2 regions of the Marinihelvus fidelis genome follow, and region 1 is predicted to be linked to the other one. Evidence: predicted binding sites of a transcription regulator. Region 1 holds the regulator's gene; the other holds the start of a gene.
What was found. The regulator sigma-54, encoded in region 1, starts transcription at its own class of promoters, with help from an activator protein. The targets are predictions, from matches to a motif close to TGGCANGNTNCNTGCTT.
Positions count from the first base shown of each region.

Region 2: a site for sigma-54 is predicted at 3,232-3,248, ahead of F3N42_RS14550 (pilin). Genes of this name have one in related genera too.

Region 1 covers NZ_VYXP01000002.1:461,337-465,865, reverse strand. The annotation lists gene hprK (HPr(Ser) kinase/phosphatase) at 1-451, opposite strand, end outside; gene ptsN (PTS IIA-like nitrogen regulatory protein PtsN) at 462-917, opposite strand; gene hpf (ribosome hibernation-promoting factor, HPF/YfiA family) at 957-1,283, opposite strand; gene F3N42_RS03470 (RNA polymerase factor sigma-54) at 1,449-2,909, opposite strand; gene lptB (LPS export ABC transporter ATP-binding protein) at 2,927-3,646, opposite strand; gene lptA (lipopolysaccharide transport periplasmic protein LptA) at 3,648-4,196, opposite strand; gene lptC (LPS export ABC transporter periplasmic protein LptC) at 4,177-4,529, opposite strand, start outside.
Region 2 covers NZ_VYXP01000012.1:46,985-51,513, forward strand. The annotation lists gene F3N42_RS14540 (type II secretion system F family protein) at 1-788, opposite strand, end outside; gene pilB (type IV-A pilus assembly ATPase PilB) at 792-2,504, opposite strand; gene F3N42_RS14550 (pilin) at 2,674-3,135, opposite strand; gene egtB (ergothioneine biosynthesis protein EgtB) at 3,361-4,529, opposite strand, start outside.

The DNA.
Region 1 (4,529 bases):
TGAACACCTCCATGAACACGCCGTGCATGGTGCAGCGGCGGGCCAGGACTCGTGAGATGTGGTACTGCAGGAAATTCACCAGCTCGTAACTGGACTTGCCCGACGCCAGCAGGGGTTTGCCGGCCTGCGCGGCGGCCTCGGCCAGGTCATTGGGGATGTCATGGGCGCCGCCCACGACAATGGCCAGCAGGTCGGGCCTGAAGATCGCGGCGATGGTATCGCCGCGGCTGTCTGCGGGCAGCGAGGCCAGGTAGTCGAGTTCCTCAACGCCCAGCACCTGCACCCGGTTCGGGTGAATCAGGTTCAGGTAGCCGGCCAGTGCCGGGCGGGCCGACATGTCGCGGTCGGAAAGCACCGCGGCGTCGTGATCGCCCGGCTGGGTCACCCAGTGCAGGTCCAGCCGCTGCCTGAGCTTGTCGAACAGGTCCTGGGCTGTGAGCGTGCGGGTCACCGTTCCGCGGTCAGTGCCGGGTTCGTGACAGGAGCTGCGCGAGCTCGGTGGCGTCTTCGGTGTTACGCAGGCGTTCCAGCAGTTCCTGGTCGCTGAATTTCTCGGCGATCTCGGCCAGCAGCTTCAGGTGGTCACTGGTGCAGTGTTCCGGCACCGCCAGCGCGAACAGCAGGTCGACGGGTTTGCCATCGACGGCATCGAAGGCCAGTGGCCGCGCCAGGCGGATAAACACCGCCTGGACCCTGGACGAACCGCTGACGCGGCCGTGCGGGATGGCGACGCCATTGCCCAGCCCGGTGCTGCCCAGGCGTTCCCGGGCACACAGGCTTTCAAAGATTTCCCGCGAACTCAGGCCTTCGTCTTCGTTGGCCAGCGCGTTGCTGATGACTTCCAGCAGGCGTTTCTTGCTACTGGTGCGGACGGCGGGAAGTACGCTGTCCGGGCTGATCAGGTCGTCGACAAGCATGGGGTTTGATTCTCGGTAACCGGTCTTTTCAGGCGCGGGTCAGATGTTCTCGGCCGCCTGGTAATCAGGCTTTTCGTGGTGGTGGTCGCGCAGGCGATCTTTCAGGCGCCGCACCTGGCGGTCGATCTTGTCGGCCAGGCCGTCGATCGCGGCATACATGTCGTCTGCGTTGTCATTGGCGAACAGCGTACGTCCGCCCGCGTTGACGGTGGCTTCCGCCAGCTGCGTGTGTTTCTCAACGTTCAGGATCACATCAACGGTCACGACCTTGTCGAAATGCCGCGACAGGCGCTGCATTTTCTCGGTGACATAGGCGCGCAAGGCGGGGGTGACTTCGACGTGGTGTCCGGTAATCGTCAATTGCATTTTCCTTCTCCTGGTTTCGAGATGGAAAGGGACCGGCCCGCTGGGGCCAGCTTCAGGGTCAACTCTGGAGTTCGAACCGTCCGTAGAGTCCGCACAGGGTTCGCGGCGGGCGGCTTCGCAAAGAAACTGTCATGAGCAGATTCTATACCCGGCGACGCCGCTTTCCTAGTCCACCGCGCGCGCGGCCAGTCGACGGTAGGCACGGCGCCGCTCGCTGCTTGAGCCGATACCCAGGGATTCCCGGTACTTGGCCACGGTCCTGCGGGCCGCGCGGATGCCGGCTTCGCGCAATAAACGGGACAGTTCCTGGTCACTGAGCGGTTTGCTGGCGGGCTCTGCCTCGACCAGTGACTGGATATGGGCCTTGACCGCGATGGCGCTGATGTCACCGCCGTCGAGCGTGCGCACGTGGCTGGAGAAGAAGTACTTCAGCTCGAACAGGCCGCGTGGCGTGAAAATGTACTTGCGGGTGGTGGCGCGCGACACCGTGGATTCGTGCACGCCAACCTGCTCGGCAATGTCTTTCAGGATTAGCGGCTTCATCGCGATATCGCCGTCGTCCATGAAGCCGGACTGGTGGTCGACGATGGCCTGCGACACGTTCATCAGCGTGCGGTTGCGCAGCTCCAGGCTGGACAGCAGCCAGCGTGCTTCCTGCAGGCGGCCCTGCAGGTACTTGCGGTCCTCGCCGCCGGACTGGCGCAGCAGCTGGACGTAGTAGGTGTTGAGCTTCAGGCGCGGGTCGTTGTCCGGGCTCAGGTAGGTGACCCAGCGGCCCTCGACCTGGCGGGTGTAGACATCCGGCACCAGGTATTCCTGCTGGCGGTTGTCGTAGCGCGCGCCGGGGCGGGGCTCCAGCGAACGGATCAGGTCCAGCGCGGTTTCGAGGTCGTCGTCACCGGCACCGGTTTCGCGCTTCAGGCGTTCGAGCTCGGCGTCGGCCACCAGGTCGATGTAGTCCCGCGCCACGCGCTGGGCCAGGTCGCGGCCGGGCGTCGAGGCCGGCAGCACGGCCAGCTGCACGCGGATGCATTCGGCCGGGCCATTGGTGGCCACGCCGACGGGCTCCATGCGCTGGACGCGGCGCATGACCGCGCGGATCTCGGCCTCGTCGGTTTCCAGGTCGGGCAGCAGGGAGTCGCGGATATCGTCGATGCTGTCGAGCAGGTAGCCGTCTTCATCGAGCGCGAAGATGATCGCGGTGGCGATGGCGGCGTCGCGGTCATTGAACTGGCCCAGCTCGACCTGGAACATCAGGTGGTCGCGCAGCGAATCGCCGGACTCGTCGGCGATCTGGTTCTCGCGCTCGACGCTGAAGCCGGCCTCGGCCCACTGTTCGCCGCCGCCCATGTCTTCGCCCCACTGGTCGTCGTAGTCGCCGTAGGGGTCATCGGCCGCGGCGCTGCTGTCTTCACCCTGGGAGGGCGTGTCCCAGTCGTCCGCGCTGTCGGCCGCGGCCTCGCCACCCGGCTCGTCGAAGTCCAGCAGCGGGTTGGCCTCGACGGTGGCCTGCAGGTGTTCGCGCAGCTCGATACGGGTGAGTTGCAGCAGGCGGATGGCCTGTTGCAACTGCGGCGCCAGCGCCAGCTTCTGGCTCAGGCGTAATTGCAGTGAATGATCGACCATGACGCTTCGTACCCCGCCTACAGCCGGAAGGCCTGGCCCAGGTAGACGTTGCGCACGTCTTCGTTGTCCAGCACCACGTCCGGCGCGCCCTCGGCCAGGATCCGGCCCTCGTTGAGAATGTAGGCATGGTCGCAGATGCCCAGGGTCTCACGGACGTTGTGGTCGGTGATCAGCACGCCGATGCCGCGGTCGGTCAGGTGCTCGACGATGTTCTGGATCTCGCCCACGGAAATGGGGTCGACGCCGGCGAACGGCTCGTCCAGCAGGATAAAGCGCGGCCGCGTGGCCAGTGCCCGGGCGATTTCCACCCGCCGCCGCTCGCCGCCCGACAGGCTGATGCCGGATTGCTCGGACAGGTGCGCCACGCCCAGTTCTTCCAGCAGCGACTGCAACTGGTCCTCGCGGGCCTCGGCGTCCAGGTCGGGGCGCATCTCCAGGATCGACAGCACGTTGTCGCGCACCGACATCTTGCGGAAGATCGAGGCTTCCTGCGGCAGGTAGCCAACGCCCAGGTGTGCACGGACGTTGACCGGCTCGTGCGTGATATCGATGTCGTCGACCTTGATGCTGCCGTGACTGGCCGGGATCAGGCCGACAATCATGTAGAAGCAGGTGGTCTTGCCGGCGCCGTTGGGGCCCAGCAGCCCGACCACCTTGCCCGGTTCGACGCGCATGCTGACGCCGCGGACGACTTCGCGCTTGCGGTACGACTTGTGCAGGCTCTCGGTAACCAGCACGTCAGTGGCCGTCGTTCCCGTCGTCCGGGGTCGCCGGTGAGGCCGCGGCCTCGTCGGCCACTTCCGGGTCCATGCGAATGCGGATGCGACCATCGCCGGTATCGCCGCCCACGCCCTGGAAGTGCTGCTTGTTCAGGTCGTAGGTCAGTGCGTCGCCGGTAATGTGGTATTGCGGGTGAGTCACGTCGGCCTCGCCATTCAGGTTCACCAGGCCGTCACCCACCTGGTAGGTGATGGTCCGGGCCTCGGCGCGCACCAGGCCCTGTTCCTCGATTTCCTGTTCAAGCACGGCCGGCTGGCCCTGCAGCGTGACCAGGCGAACCTTGCCGTCGAGTTTCTCCACCGACGCGCGGTCAGCGGTGATGTGCAGGGTGCCCTGGTTGACCTCGACATTGCCACTGAGCACGGTGACACCGTCACCAAACGTGCCGTCGCCGGAGTCCGCCTTGACGTCGAGCGGCTGCTGCCGGTCGGTCTGCAGCGCGGCGGCATTCAGGGTGGCCAGCAGCAGGGTGGCCGCGGCCCATCGATCAATTCGCCTGGATCTCATACGTTCCTGTAATTCCGCTCTCAAGATGGTAATGGTTGGTCAGCATGTCGACACTGAAGCCCAGTGCCCGCATCTTTCCTGCCGGGTCGGCGACATCGACCCACTGGTCCGATGACGCCAGCCGGGGTGTCACTTCCAGCATCACTTCACTGGATTCGATTTCCAGGTGGTCGGATGGTTCGCCGGATTCCCTGACCATGCGTACGTTACCGGAAAACTGGATGATCTCACGGTCGCTGGATATCGTCGCGTGTTGCGCGTCAATGTTCCAGCGGAAGCCCTCGTGGTGCAGTTCGGCGCGGGGCGAGTCGAGTTCGCCGATGCCGGTGGCCG
Region 2 (4,529 bases), on a different contig from region 1:
ATTGGAATTTTGAGGCTGACCTTGTCAATCCAGTGTGCGAATGAAGTTGACCGCTTCTTGGCCATTACGATAGCGGTAATGGACAGAACAAGGAAGATAATTAAAAACAATCCTTTGCTTCGTAGAAACTCGCTGGCGTTGATCACCATTCGGGTGAATGCAGGCAAGTCAGCACCGAAGTTCTGGAAAATGGATTCGAACTGTGGAATGACATAAACGAGAAGAATAGCGGAAACGATAATGGCAACCGCAACAACGGCGATGGGGTAAAAAAGTGCTTTTTTAATTTTTCCCTTGATGCTTTCGATTCGCTCCTTGTATGAAGCAATTTCATCGAGAATCGTGTCAAGAACACCTGCGCTTTCACCCGCTTTGACAAGGTTGGTATAGAGTTCATCGAATTGAATCGGGTGGGCGCTTAGCGCTTCATGCAGACTGCCGCCAGATTCTACATCCGCCCGGATTTTATCGAGCATGGCGCGCATTCGAGGGTTTTTTGTACCACCTGCAATGATCTGAAATCCAGTAACAAGCGGCACGCCCGATTTGAGCATGGTCGCAAGTTGGCGGCTAAAGTTTGTAATTTCCTTGGACGAAATTCTTCGGCCCGCCGCACCAAAAAGTGGTTTCGGCTTCTTGCGTACCCTTATGGGGCTAATGCCCTGCCGGCGCAACTCTGCTCTTACGAGGTTAGGGGTGGGGGCGACTTGCTGACCTTTCAGTTTGACGCCACGTTTATCTCTTCCTTCCCAAAGAAAAATGGTGTTTTCTGCTTGAACGGTAGCCATGACCTAATCCTTGGTTACACGGTTGATTTCGATGAGGTCGGTTACACCTCGAGCAACTTTAAGCAGTGCCGCTTGTCGCAGGTCAAGCACACCTTCCTTGGCGGCTTCTTTGGCGATTTTTAGCGCACTGCCTTCTTCCAATACGATTTGTTGAATCTCTTCAGATAACGGCATCACCTGAAAAACACCGCTTCGTCCACGGTAGCCCTCGTTGCATTCTGAGCAACCAACGGGTTTATAGAGATTTACTTCGTCCAGGTTCTCGCTGTCAAAGCCGGCTCGGATCATCGCCTCTTCTGGCAGTTCGTCACGCTGCTTACATTTGTGCAGGGTCCTGATGAGTCTTTGGGCAATAACAAGATTGACTGCCGAGGTGATGTTGTAACTGGGTACACCCATGTTCATCAATCGCGTAATCGACTGCGGAGCGTCATTCGTGTGAAGTGTGGACAATACTAAGTGACCGGTTTGGGCTGCTTTGATACCGATTTCTGCCGTCTCGAGGTCACGAATCTCACCCACCATGATGACATCTGGGTCTTGGCGGAGAAATGAGCGCAGCGCCCGGGCAAATGTCATGCCCTGTTTGGCATTCTGTTGAACCTGGTTAATCCCATGCACACGAATTTCAACGGGGTCTTCAACCGTCGAAATATTCCTCCCCTCATCGTTCAGGAGGTTCAGGGCCGTATAAAGCGTTACGGTCTTACCTGAGCCCGTGGGCCCGGTCACCAAGATCATCCCGTAGGGCTTCTTGACGGACTCCAGGTAAATATCATGCTGGGTGGGCTCAAACCCGAGCCCTTCGATGCCCAAGTTTGTTGAAGCTGAGTCTAGAATTCGCAGAACGACTTTCTCGCCGAACAAGGTTGGGCAAGTGCTAACGCGAAAATCGATACTCCGTGTCCGAGTAATATTAAGCTTGATTCGGCCATCTTGGGGAACTCGCTTTTCCGCGATATCCAGGCCGGCCATGACCTTAAGTCTTGCCGTCAATCGACGGGCCATTTGGACCGGTGGGCTGGCTATGGACTTCAGAACGCCATCAAGCCTGTACCGAATACGGTACTTAGACTCGTAAGGTTCGAAATGAATATCCGATGCGCCCTTTCGAATAGCATCAAGAAGGACCTTGTTGATGAATCGAACGACAGGGGTTTCGTCAATCGCATTTTCTAGATCAATTTCATCGGTGTCCTCGTCGATCTGAAATCCGAGGTCCTCAAAACCTTCTTCGGAGTCGAAATCGTCAAATTCCTCTTCCGCGACTGCAAGAGCACGTTCGATAGCTTTGTCTAACTGGTCTGCCGCGACCAATATCGGCTCTACGTGAAAGCCGGAACTAAAAGAAATCTCATCGATGATCGTGTGATCGGTCGGGTCGGACAGAGCAACGAATATTGAATTCCCACGTAGATAAAGTGGCAATGCTTTGTGTTTGAGTATCAGGCTTTCACTGACCAGGCTGGTAGGTGTTTGACCAAGATCTAGTGAAGAGACATCAAGTAGTGGCACGCCATACTCAACTGAAGCCGCCTGGGCCAGCGTACTGGGGTCTAAACTTTGTTGTTGGCTTAGCCAAGCTAAAACGGTTGTGCCATTCTTGCTTGCGCCATCGCAAGCTGAGAGCGCCTCCTGCTCTTCCATCAGGCCTTCTGCGACCAGACGTCTGGCAAAACCACGTAACTGGCTGGACACCTTGAGTTCCGAATTCATGCGCGGCGCTCTCCACTCCCCTTTCCATCATTATATCGGAACATCATTACCTCAATGCAATGCGTAAATGAATATCAGAAACTAAAAAGCCCCTTGCGATCGCAAGGGGCTTTTAGAGTTTAGCCTGACGATGACCGTAAGTTATAGGTCACGCCAATTCGGCATAAACTTACTGGCGGCAGGTAGCCGGCAGGTGACGCAGCGCGCCCGTGCCGTTCGTCGTGCAGTCCCAGTTGATCGGGCCGGACATTGACGTCGGGTTGTAAGCGGCACCTGACGCGTCTTCGGGTGTCAGGAAGGCGCCCGGGTCAACGTCAGCACCAGTGTTAGTTGACTGAACGGTGATTCGACCAGTCCCCGGAGTAATTACCAGGTCGTTGCAGTACTGGCTTTCGCTGTTCGCGGTGTCGAAACCGTAGGCAGCTTCAGAGCCAGCGAAGTTGCCTTCTGACTGGAAGTACTCGGAAACGGCCAATTTAGCCGGTGCTGCCTGATTGATGCACTCGCCGACCTTAGCGCGGATGGTGTAGTCCTGGTAAGCCGGCACGGCCAGCGCGACCAGGATGGCGACGATCGCGATCACGATCATCAGTTCGATAAGGGTGAAACCCTTTTGAATTTGCTTAGTCACTTTCTCTACCCTCCAATGGTGATGATATTCGGTGCCTGATTACATTCAAGTCACCGGGATGCCCCTAGATGATTCATTGGGATGCGGGTTGTATAAATGCAGGGAGTGTGCCAAGTTTTTCATTGGTTGAAAAAACAGGGGGTTGGGGGCGATTTTATGCTGGATTTAGGCTTGAAATGACGGTGGAATGTCAGGATGTGACGAAAATTGTCACCTTTTTGCGCGTTATGTCGGGGTTTGGGCCAGGCGCAGGCCGGTGAACTGCCATCGGGCATCCGGGTAGAAGAAGTTTCGGTAGCTGGGGCGGCTGTGGTTGGGGGCGGTGGCGCCGCTTTTTCCTTTCAGCACCATCTGGTTGATCATGAATTTGCCGTTGTATTCGCCGACGGCGCCTTTGCTGGGCTGGTAGCCGGGGTAGGGTGCGTAGGCGCTGGCGGTCCATTCCCAGTTGGTGACGTTTTTGGGTCGGGTGGCTTCCCATTCGAATTCGGTGGGCAGGCGCTTGCCCTGCCAGCGGGCGTAGGCGTCGGCCTCGTAGTAGCTGATGTGGGTGACGGGTTCTGCCCCTGGCAGGGGCTGGTCGCCGCGCAGGGTGAAGTGGCGCCATTGGCCGTCTTCCGCCTTGCGCCAGTACAGGGGGGTGGTGATGCCGTGTTGCTGGCGCCAGGCCCAGCCGTCGGAGAGCCAGAGCAGCGCGTTGTTGTAGCCGCCGTCTTCCATGAACTGCAGCCACTCGTGGTTGGTCACGGGGTGGGTGGCCAGTTGGGCCGCCTGTAAATGCACCGTGTGCGCCGGGCCCTCGTTGTCGAAGGCGAAGCCTTCGCCCTGGTGGCCGATGGTGTACTGGCCTTCGGGCAGGGTTTGCCAGGCGTTGGTGGTGTCGTCCTTTGTCGGTGCTGCCGGGGCGGGGGCGTCGTGGTTGAACATCGCGGGCCAGGTGGGGTTTTGCCACAGCCCATGCTTGATATCCGTCAGCAGCAGTTCCTGGTGTTGCTGCTCGTGGTGGATCCCCAGGGTGACCAGGGGGGCGATGGCCTTCATCTGCTCCTGGCTGGCCTGGGTCAGCAGTTCTTCCATCGCCTGGTCGGTGGCCTGGCGCCATTCCATCACCCGCTCCAGCGGCGGCCGGGACATCATGCCGCGCTTGGGGCGGGGGTATTGCTCGCCCACGCCATTGTAATAACTGTTGAACAGGACCTTGTGGGCTTCGTCGAACGGCGTGTGGCCTTTTTTGTGTTCGCACAATACAAACGTCTCGAAGAACCATGTCGTGTGACCCAGGTGCCACTTGGTGGGGCTGGCGTCGGGCATGGACTGGATCATCTGGTCTTCGGGGCTCAGGGGGGCGGCCAGGGCTTCGGTGTGGGCGCGGGTGGTTTGGTATTGTGCGAGCA